Regions from separate parts of the Lacticaseibacillus salsurae genome, predicted to be linked through region 1. Evidence: riboswitches for the same ligand, from Rfam matches in the RefSeq annotation. Region 1 holds a riboswitch; each other region holds the start of a gene.
The links. A riboswitch is a leader RNA that binds a small molecule or an ion and turns the genes downstream of it on or off. The one in region 1 is predicted to bind lysine.

Region 1 (3,265 bases):
ATCCCAGAAACGATCAAGTAAGTGTGGAAGAACTGGAAGTTTTGCCCGGCGACAGTTTCGGCGGAGAAGAACAATTCGGAAACGGAGATCACAGACAACACTGACGTATCCTTGATGTTGACGATGAATTCGTTGGTCACGGCTGGCAAGGAGTTGCGGATCGCTTGTGGCAAAACGACTTTCATCATCGTTTGCAAATGGGTGAAGCCTAACGCATGCGCCGCTTCAAACTGGCCTTCATCCACGGAAATGATCCCGCCACGGATGATCTCAGAAATATAAGCCCCAGTGTTGATCGAGACAATGACCAACGCGGCAGTGGTTTTGTTCATATTGATGCCAAACGCTTGGGCAGCGCCGTAATACAATACCGCTGCTTGCACGATCATAGGTGTGCCACGGAAAACTTCGATATAAACGGCTAATAACCAGTTGATCAACCACTGTAAGCCGCGTTTGCCTTTGGTCTTAGGCGTCGGAATGGTGCGAATGATCCCGACTAATAAGCCGATCACAAACCCAACGATGGTCCCGACCAAAGAGATCAATAAGGTCATGCCAGTGCCACGCAATAACATTGGCCCGTATTGCTTTAAGATCTGCATGAACCAGTTGCCACCTTGGCTGGTGGAAGGCTGGTTGGCTACGGCGTCGTTCATCATTTGATTGCGTGTTGATGTCGAGATCTTGGCTAACTCTTCATTGATCTTGGCTTTATTGGGATCGTTTTTGCGCAAGCCGATGGCCAAGTCCACATCTTCTGGGTTGGTTTTAAAACCATTGGCCTTGGAGAACTTCAAGTAAGTCAAGTTCGGGTTGGCATTTTGCGCAGTGATGCCTTCTGGAACTTCGGAAACATACCCATCAATGGTGCCAGATTCAAGCGCCACTCGCATTGCGGGGAAGTTGTTCATCGCCGCTTCTTTGATGACGCCTTTCATTTGCTTGATGGCTTGATAATGGAAAGTGGACAGTTGCGCGGTGATCTTGGCGCCTTTGAAGTCATTGATGGACTTAGCTTTGGCGTATTTGGAATCGCGCCGTACCACCACCGTCAACTTCGAAGCGTAATACGTGCTGGTAAAATCGATCGCCTTGCGCCGTTCGGCAGTGGGCGACATCCCGGCGATGATCGCATCGATCTTGCCAGACGTTAAGGCTGGTTGTAACCCATCCCAAGAAGTCTTGACCACGATAACTTTTTTGCCGATGGCTTTGGCCACTTTCTTAGCCATTTGCACATCGTAGCCATTGGCGTAATCATGAGAGCCTTGGATCTTCACGGCGCCGTTTGACGCATCAGATTGGGTCCAGTTGAATGGGGCATAGCCGGCTTCCATCCCGACTTTGAAGGTCCCACTGGCAGAAACGCTTTGGATGCTGAAAGCCAGTACTGCTAACAGCGCCACGGCGATCCCATTAAGGTAAAGCCATACTTTTTTCATCAGACATAGTCCTCCTTCGTTGTTTGCGCACCGAAGGAATAGAGAGAACATTAAAGGGGATCGACCTATATCATAAATAAAGGTCGATCCCCTGATTTCAGTAGTTAAACCAGAATCATAGCGCTCCGCATTGCTGCGACAGTTCAAGCGATATTTTCGCTTGCCCCAACCAAACCGCTCCTAGATGAACGATCTGATTTCGGCGGGGATGCTTACGACAGGATCAAAGGGATCTAGCCCTCACCTGTTTTCGTCACCACCCGCGACCTCTATTTCTTGGTGGATATTCACATGTCTTGCCTGAAAGTATAGCGCGAACCCCAGTCGGCGTCAACGTATTATGCATGCGATCGAAAAACGCTTTCCATAAATTAAAAAGCGTTTTAATGAGTTGGACGAGCCGACGCTGACGTGAAAAGTAGTCGAGTTGTTCCTACAAATATAGCAGATCTGGCTTAACTTTTCCCCAGTCAAACCCTTGTCGCACATAAAGATTTGCAAAAAAATTTGAGTCAAATGCCTGCTGGTATAGTCCTTTCATGAAAACGCTCAAATTTCTCGTAGGAAAGGGGTTGCAAAGCGTGACTGATAACGGCATACTAGCTCATGGGGATTCATTCACCGGTCAAAATCTGCATACTTATTCTACATTATTCAATGCAGCCGGCGACCGAACCCAAATATTATTTAGGAGGCGACAAACAATGGTCGGAATCATTCTTGCTAGTCATGGGCAATTCGCTGCTGGCATCAAGCAATCTGGTCAAATGATCTTCGGTGAACAAGAAAAAGTCGAAGCTGTGACTTTCATGCCAAACGAAGGCCCAGATGATCTCAAGAAGCATCTTGAAGAAGCCATTGCGAAGTTCGGCGAAGACGACGAAGTGTTGTTCTTAGTCGATCTGTGGGGCGGTTCACCATTCAACCAATCCAACGGTTTGTTCGAAGCACATAAGGACAAGTGGGCAATTGTAACAGGGCTGAACCTGCCAATGCTCATTGAAGCTTATGGCTCACGTCTGTCGATGACATCGGCACACGAGATTGCTGCACACTTAGTAGAAGCTGGGCGTGACGGTGTGAAGATCAAACCAGAATCACTTGAACCTAAACCAAAAGCTGCACCTGCTGCAGCTCAAGGTGGCAACGCCGGGAAACCTGGGAAGCTCGAATATGTGCTTGCTCGGATCGACTCTCGTCTGTTGCATGGTCAAGTCGCAACTGCTTGGTCCAAGTCGGTTAAGCCTACCCGTATCATCGTTGTTTCTGACAACGTTGCCAAGGATAAGCTGCGTAAGCAATTGATCACTGACGCTGCGCCTGGTGGTGTTCACGCCCACGTTGTGCCAGTTGATCAAATGATCAAGATCGCCAAAGATGATAAGCACTTTGGCGGCGAACGTGCACTGCTATTATTCGAAACCCCTCAAGACGCATTACGCGCAGTTGAAGGTGGCGTACCGTTGAAGACCATCAACGTTGGGTCCATGGCCCACTCCGCTGGTAAAGTTCAACCTAACAAAGTTTTGGCTTTTGACCAAGATGATATCGATACCTTCGCTAAACTGAAGGCTGACGGCTTGACCTTTGATGTCCGCAAAGTCCCAACCGACTCTCAAGACAACATGGATGCCATCTTGAAGAAAGCGCAAGACGCTTTGAACGCTGCAAAGTAACTTCAATCAAAACATTGCGATGAACGCATCGTGATGCTCGACTATTATTCCTACAAAAAGGGAGGATACTAAAATGTCTTTGAATTTCATTCAAATCATCCTAGTCCTCATCGTCGCATTCTTAGCTGGGATGGAAGGGATTCT
Region 2 (3,265 bases), on a different contig from region 1:
GGTACTTACAAGCCCAACAAGCGAAGCTACAGGAACGCGACGTGCCACCAGCATTAGCGGATCAGCAATATTCCCATCCGTTAAGTATCGTCGCCGAACTGCAAAAACGCGTCACCGAGCATATGACGGTGGCGGTGGATGTGGGGAGTTTTTACATTTGGATGGCGCGGCATTTCCGCAGCTACCAACCCCGCCGCTTGCTGTTTTCTAACGGCATGCAAACGTTAGGGGTGGCGTTGCCTTGGGCGATCGCCGCGACGTTGGTGCGCCCGAATGAAAAGGCGATCTCCATTTCTGGGGATGGCGGCTTCTTATTCTCCAGCCAAGAGCTGGAAACAGCCGTGCGCTTGCACGCCAACTTGGTCCACATTATTTGGAACGATGGCCATTACGATATGGTGAAATTCCAAGAAGAAATGAAATATGGCCGCTCTGCCGGCGTTGACTTTGGCCCAGTGGATTTCGTTAAGTATGCGCAAAGTTTTGGCGCCACTGGTTTACGCGTTGAAAAGCCAGAACAACTTGGTGACATTTTGGATCAAGCGTTTGCCGCTGACGGCCCAGTGGTGGTCGATATTCCAGTGGACTATTCGGATAATTTAAAGCTGTCTGCAGACATGTTGGAAGATCAATTCTGATCGCCAGCAAAAAGGATGACGATGAAACTTTATCAACATGGCACGTTAGCCAATTTAGTTCCAGGTTTGTTTGGCGGGACCTTGTCGCTTCACGACTTGTTGCAACACGGAGATACCGGCATCGGGACCTTGGCTGGCTTAGATGGTGAATTGATCATTTTACACGGCACAGTGTATCAAGTGGCCGCCACTGGCAAAGTGCGCCAAGTCGCTGAAAGCGAAACGGTGCCTTTTGCCAATGTCCATCACGCTGATTTCACGCCAGCAGGTCGTTTGCATGAGGTGGGGGATGCGCAGTTGCGCGACACGTTGGCCCAAAAATTGGTGTCGTTGAATGTGTTTTCTGCCGTCAAGCTGACAGGGACCTTTGCGCAAGTTACCACGCGGGCAGTGGCTGGGCAAAAGCGGCCTTACCCGACGCTTAAAGCCACCGCGCAAGCACAAAGTGTGTTCACCAAAGCCAATGTCACCGGCACGATCATCGGCTATTATTCGCCGAAGTTATTTGCCGGGGCTGCAGCGCCTGGGTTTCACTTGCACTTTTTAAGCGATGATCATGAATTTGGCGGGCATTTGTTGCATGCAGATGTTGCCCAAGCTGACTTGGCGCTACAAGCGTTTGACAGCTTGGATCTGCATTTGCCGCTGAATGACCTTGAATTTCAACAATTAGACCTTGATAGTGATCAAATCGTTGCGGATATCGAACTTGCTGAGAAGTAAGTGAGAGTGCCGTGAGAGCCGCTGGCATCTGCTGGCGGCTTTTTGCTATACTGTAATTTGAAAAAAATTGAATCCAATCTTTAGAGGTCGCGTCAATGATCAGTCAGCTGCTTTGGTGGGTGTTGCCACAATGAAAGTTGCTTAAAGGCATTGACGCCGAAAGGGAAGCCGCCACACCGGTCGAACTTGGGACAAGTCGGGAATACCGCTTGGACTGTCGCTTGGCGATGTGCTAATGAACCCGATTTTGGCGCGCGCTTGGCGGCGCTTTTTCTTTGGTCAAATAAGGGAGTTTCGTTTTGGCAGATAAATCTGAACATAATCAAGTGGCCCGCTCACTGAAAACGCGGCACTTGTCGATGATCGCTTTAGGGGGATCGATCGGCACTGGCTTGTTTGTGGCCAGCGGTGGCGCTATTGCCAATGCTGGTCCAGGCGGCGCGATTTTGGCATATTTAGGCATCGGGGTGATGGTGTTTTTCCTGATGACCAGCTTAGGGGAAATGGCCACCTACATTCCAGTGTCTGGCAGTTTTTCTGAATATGCTAGCCGCTTTGTCGATCCCGCAGTCGGTTTTGCGTTAGGCTGGAATTATTGGTTCAACTGGGCGATCACCGTTGCCGTAGACATTGCCACCACGGCGATCGTGATGCACTTTTGGGTACCGGCGATCCCTGGGTGGATGATCAGTTTGGCATTTTTGCTGCTGATTTTTGTGATCAATATTATTTCCGTCAAAAGTTTTGGCGAAACCGAATATTGGCTGTCGTTGATCAAAGTGATCACCGTGATCGTGTTTTTGATCGTTGGGGTAATGACGATTTTTGGCATTTTAGGTGGACAACACATCGGCTTTGCCAATTACCATTATCACGACGCGCCATTTGTTGGCGGGTGGCCGGCGACGTTATCGGTGTTTGTGGTGGCTGGATTCTCGTTTCAAGGCACGGAGTTGATCGGGATCACGGCTGGGGAATCGGAAACCCCTGAGATCAGTATCCCCAAAGCCATCAAGCAAGTGTTTTGGCGGATCTTGCTGTTTTATATTCTCGCCATTGCCGTGATCGCCGCGATCATTCCATACACCAGCCCGAACTTGCTTGGGGCTTCAGCGTCTGATGTGGCGATTTCGCCATTTACCTTGGTGTTTAAGCGTATCGGCTTGGCCGGCGCAGCCAGTGTGATGAACGCGGTGATCTTAACGTCAGTGTTGTCGTCGGCTAATTCAGGGATGTACGCGTCGACGCGCATGCTTTGGGCGATGGGCAACTCTGGATTTGCCCCAAAGATCTTTGGGAAAACCAATAACCGCGGCGTGCCGCTACCGGCGTTGTTAGCGACCACGGCAGTGGGCGCGTTGACCTTTTTGTCCAGTATTTTAGGGCCGAATGTGTACCAGTTGTTAGTGGCGGCTAGTGGCTTGACTGGCTTTTTAGCCTGGCTAGGGATCGCGGTGTCGCATTACCGCTTCCGGCGGGCGTTTGTGGCACAAGGGCACAAATTGTCTGAATTGGTTTATCATGCCAAGTGGTTCCCGATCGGGCCGATTTTAGCGATCGTGATGAGTTTGATCGTGATCTTAGGGCAAGATATCAGCTCGGTGACCCATTTCGCTTGGGACCGCTTGTTGATCTCTTATATGTCCATCCCCTTATTTATCGTGTTGACGGTATGGTACAAGCTCAAACACAAAACGCATTTGTTATCACTTGATGAAATCGACTTAACGCCGCATCGCGATCATCGCAAAGAAGCACCCAAACCATAACCTCAGTCCATCGGCAAGTGCCGGTGGGCTTTTTGTCAGGCTGATGTATTCGCCAAGAGTTAGCTTGCCATCAGCAAAGATTGACAACGCTTTCTTGACTCGCTACAATTGAGTAGCAAGAAGTGGAGGCGACAG
Region 3 (3,265 bases), on a different contig from region 1:
TATCAGCATTGGCTTCTAAGACCGGTTGGATCTCAGCCCAGTCGCCGATCACCGTACCAGTGTGCTTGCAAGTGAAGTTATGCACGGATGCTGGGAAGGTCAAATCGGCGAGGTCGCCTTTGAGATAAACTTTGACTGGGGTCGTTTTCTTGGAATTGGCAATGGTGTTGATGACAGTTTGGGTATCTAAAGTTGGCATGGAAAAATTCCTTTCTTATTTAAACAGCTGAGTTGAGTTTAACGCGGCAAACTTAGTCGTAGCTTAAATCGTTTTGCGTCAGGTCAGCATAGCTTTGCCGGCGCACGACGAGTTTGGCTTGGCCATTTTCGGCAAAAACCACTGCCGGAATGGGATTGCGGTTATAATTTGACGCCATGGAGTAGCCGTAAGCCCCGCAGCTTTTAACGGCTAAGACGTCGCCTGCTTGTAATTGTGGCAAGTGGGCGTGGTCGATCAAAATGTCGCCAGATTCACAATACTTGCCGACTAAATGGACATCTTGTGTCGGTGTGGCGTTCGGGTCGTCGGCTTTGACCGCTTCATATTTGGCTTGGTATAGCGCTGGGCGTAAGTTGTCGCCCATGCCACCGTCAACGGCGATGTAAGGCCGCAAGCCTGGGACGGTTTTGCTGGAGCCTACGGTGTACAACTGGTAGCCGGCAGGGCCGACGATCGAGCGGCCCGGTTCGATCCAAACCGCTGGCAAAGCGAAAGGTAAGTTCTGCGCACGCAAGGTTTTGAGGATCGCTTCGACGAAATCTTCGGCTGGGATCGGGTCATCATCTTGGGTATAAGCGATGCCAAAGCCGCCGCCGACATTCAACACTGATGGGGTGTAGTTGAGTTGTTCGTGCCAGTCTTTCAAAATGCTGGCGAGCTTTTGGGTGGCGCCGATAAAGCCAGCGACATCAAAAATTTGGCTACCGATATGGGCGTGAATGCCTAATAAGTTGAATTGCGCGTTGGCTAAAGCTAACTTGGCCGCTTCAAGCGCTTGTCCAGAATCGACATCAAAGCCAAATTTGGAATCAGTTTGCCCAGTGGAGATATACGCGTGGGTGTGAGCGGAGATCCCAGGGGTCACCCGCAACAGGATGTCTTGGGTGCGCGTTGGCGTTTGGGCTAACAAGTCGCCTAGCAGGTCCAATTCATGGAAATTGTCGACGACGATAGTGCCAACGCCTAACGCTAAAGCTTCTGTAAGTTCTTTTTCAGATTTGTTATTGCCATGAAATGAAACATCTGCCATGGGAAAGCCAGCTTGTTGGGCGGTATACAATTCGCCGCCAGATACCACATCGACATGGCACGCTTCTTGCTTGGCGACTTGATACATGGCGATGGTAGCAAAAGCTTTTGACGCATAGCTGACGGCGTAGTTGAAGTGCTCAGCTTCAAAAACGCGTTTGAATGCACGGATCTGTTGGCGAATCGCGCTGACGTCATAAACATATAGCGGCGTTTGAAATTGCTTGGCAAGTTGTAAGCTGTCGACGCCACCGATCAACAAGTGGCCGGCATCATTTGTGGGATCTGACATAATGTTCTCCTTTGGCGAGATAAAAAAATAAGGCCCAGTTTTGGCATCTACCAAAACAAGGGTCTCATTCACTGGAGTCGATTGTTTGGATAGCGCCCCGTCGATTGTTCGACGACAGTGTAGCCGCTTTTCGCGTCTACCCCAACGACTAACGCATCCACTGCGCCAGCGTTTCGGCGACCGCCCCTTTTGCCTGAAGTCATTGCAGCGTGGACTGCTCGATCAGGTGACTCATGTAGGTCGCAACCTCTATCTCATTTATCATGAGTCTATAATAAATCCGGCGTGGCGTCAAATTTAATTTGTGAAAGTTTTTTGTACTAATAATGCCAGAAAATTGCGCATTTAATTCAAAATCTCGTGCTAGGCTTAGCTCAAAATATGTGTTAGACTTCATCACAAATCACCAAGTTCACATTGTTTTATCATGAAAGGGCGTTTAAACATGCGCGTAGTAAAATTTGGCGGCTCCAGTTTAGCCGATAGCAAACAATTCGAAAAAGTCGTGGCGATCATGCAAGCAGACCCGGCGCGTCAAGTCGTAGTCACCTCCGCACCTGGTAAACGCGAGCATGGCGACATCAAAGTCACGGACTTGTTGATCCGCTACTGTGAAGCGGTGCAAGCGCATGCTGATTTCGCCGACACTGTCGCTGAGATCGTCAGCCGCTATGCCGAAATCGCCACGCATTACCAATTAGCGCCAAGCGTGATGGCCCATATCCAAAGCGAACTTGAATCGTTGGCCACGGAACAATTTCCTGATGCTGATTATCAAATGGCAGCCTTTAAAGCGCATGGCGAAAAGCTCAACGGTTACTTGTTGACGGCGGTGTTGAATGCCAGTGGTAGCCAAGCCTTTTACGGCGAGCCAAAAACCATCGGCTTAGTGGTGTTAGACGAACCCAATGACGCTGAAGTCCAGGCGCAAACATACGCTAATTTGGCCAAGTTCGATCGCCAAGCCGGAATTTTGGTGGTACCAGGGTTTTACGGGTATACTGAAGCCGGTCGCATCGCCACCTTTTCTCGCGGCGGGTCAGACATCACCGGGGCGATTTTAAGTCGCGGGTTCAATGCGGATCTGTATGAGAACTTCACTGATGTCGACGGGGTATTTGCCGCGGATCCGCGCGTGGTGAAAAACCCAGCCCCGATCGCCAAAATGACTTATCGGGAAATGCGGGAACTGTCATACGGCGGCTTTGGGGTGTTTCATGATGAAGCGATCTTGCCAGCGATCGACGGGCAGATCCCGATCAACTTGAAAAACACCAACCACCCAACGCATGCCGGCACCATGATCGTCCCAGAAGCGGGATTCACCCCGCAGCATGCAGTGACTGGTATCGTGTCATCAGATCATTTCTCGGCGATCTACTTGCATCGTTACTTGTTAAACAAAGAAGTCGGCTTCACCTTGAAGCTCTTGCAGATCTTTTATGCCCATGGCATCAATTATGAACATATGCCCAGTGGGATCGATGATTTAACGATCATTTTCGATAATCGCCAATTGACGCCGCAACTGCGCACGACCTTATGCCAAGAGATCCAAGCCAAAATGCATCCCGATGTCTTGCAATGGATCGATGATTACGCCATCACCATGGTAGTCGGCGAAGGGATGGCCAAACGCATCGGGTTGATCCAACGGGTCTTGACGCCTTTGGTAATGGCCAATGTCCATGTCACCATGATCAACGAGGGGGCCAGTCAGATCT

Region 2: linked by a shared signal. The riboswitch ahead of ACKTSG_RS10525 (amino acid permease) and the one ahead of ACKTSG_RS08770 (ABC transporter permease subunit) in region 1 are both predicted to bind lysine.
Region 3: linked by a shared signal. The riboswitch ahead of lysA (diaminopimelate decarboxylase) and the one ahead of ACKTSG_RS08770 (ABC transporter permease subunit) in region 1 are both predicted to bind lysine.

What each region holds. Positions count from the first base shown of each region.
Region 1 is NZ_BAAFZI010000027.1:3,820-7,084, reverse strand. Features, by position in the region: gene ACKTSG_RS08770 (ABC transporter permease subunit) at 1-1,445, opposite strand, end outside; lysine riboswitch at 1,556-1,725, opposite strand; gene ACKTSG_RS08765 (mannose/fructose/sorbose PTS transporter subunit IIA) at 2,150-3,121, shown strand; gene ACKTSG_RS08760 (PTS mannose/fructose/sorbose transporter subunit IIC) at 3,195-3,265, shown strand, end outside.
Region 2 is NZ_BAAFZI010000040.1:12,375-15,639, forward strand. Features, by position in the region: gene alsS (acetolactate synthase AlsS) at 1-638, shown strand, start outside; gene budA (acetolactate decarboxylase) at 654-1,361, shown strand; lysine riboswitch at 1,435-1,604, shown strand; gene ACKTSG_RS10525 (amino acid permease) at 1,721-3,130, shown strand.
Region 3 is NZ_BAAFZI010000003.1:77,013-80,277, forward strand. Features, by position in the region: gene dapD (2,3,4,5-tetrahydropyridine-2,6-dicarboxylate N-acetyltransferase) at 1-199, opposite strand, end outside; gene lysA (diaminopimelate decarboxylase) at 252-1,541, opposite strand; lysine riboswitch at 1,624-1,801, opposite strand; gene ACKTSG_RS02295 (aspartate kinase) at 1,987-3,265, shown strand, end outside.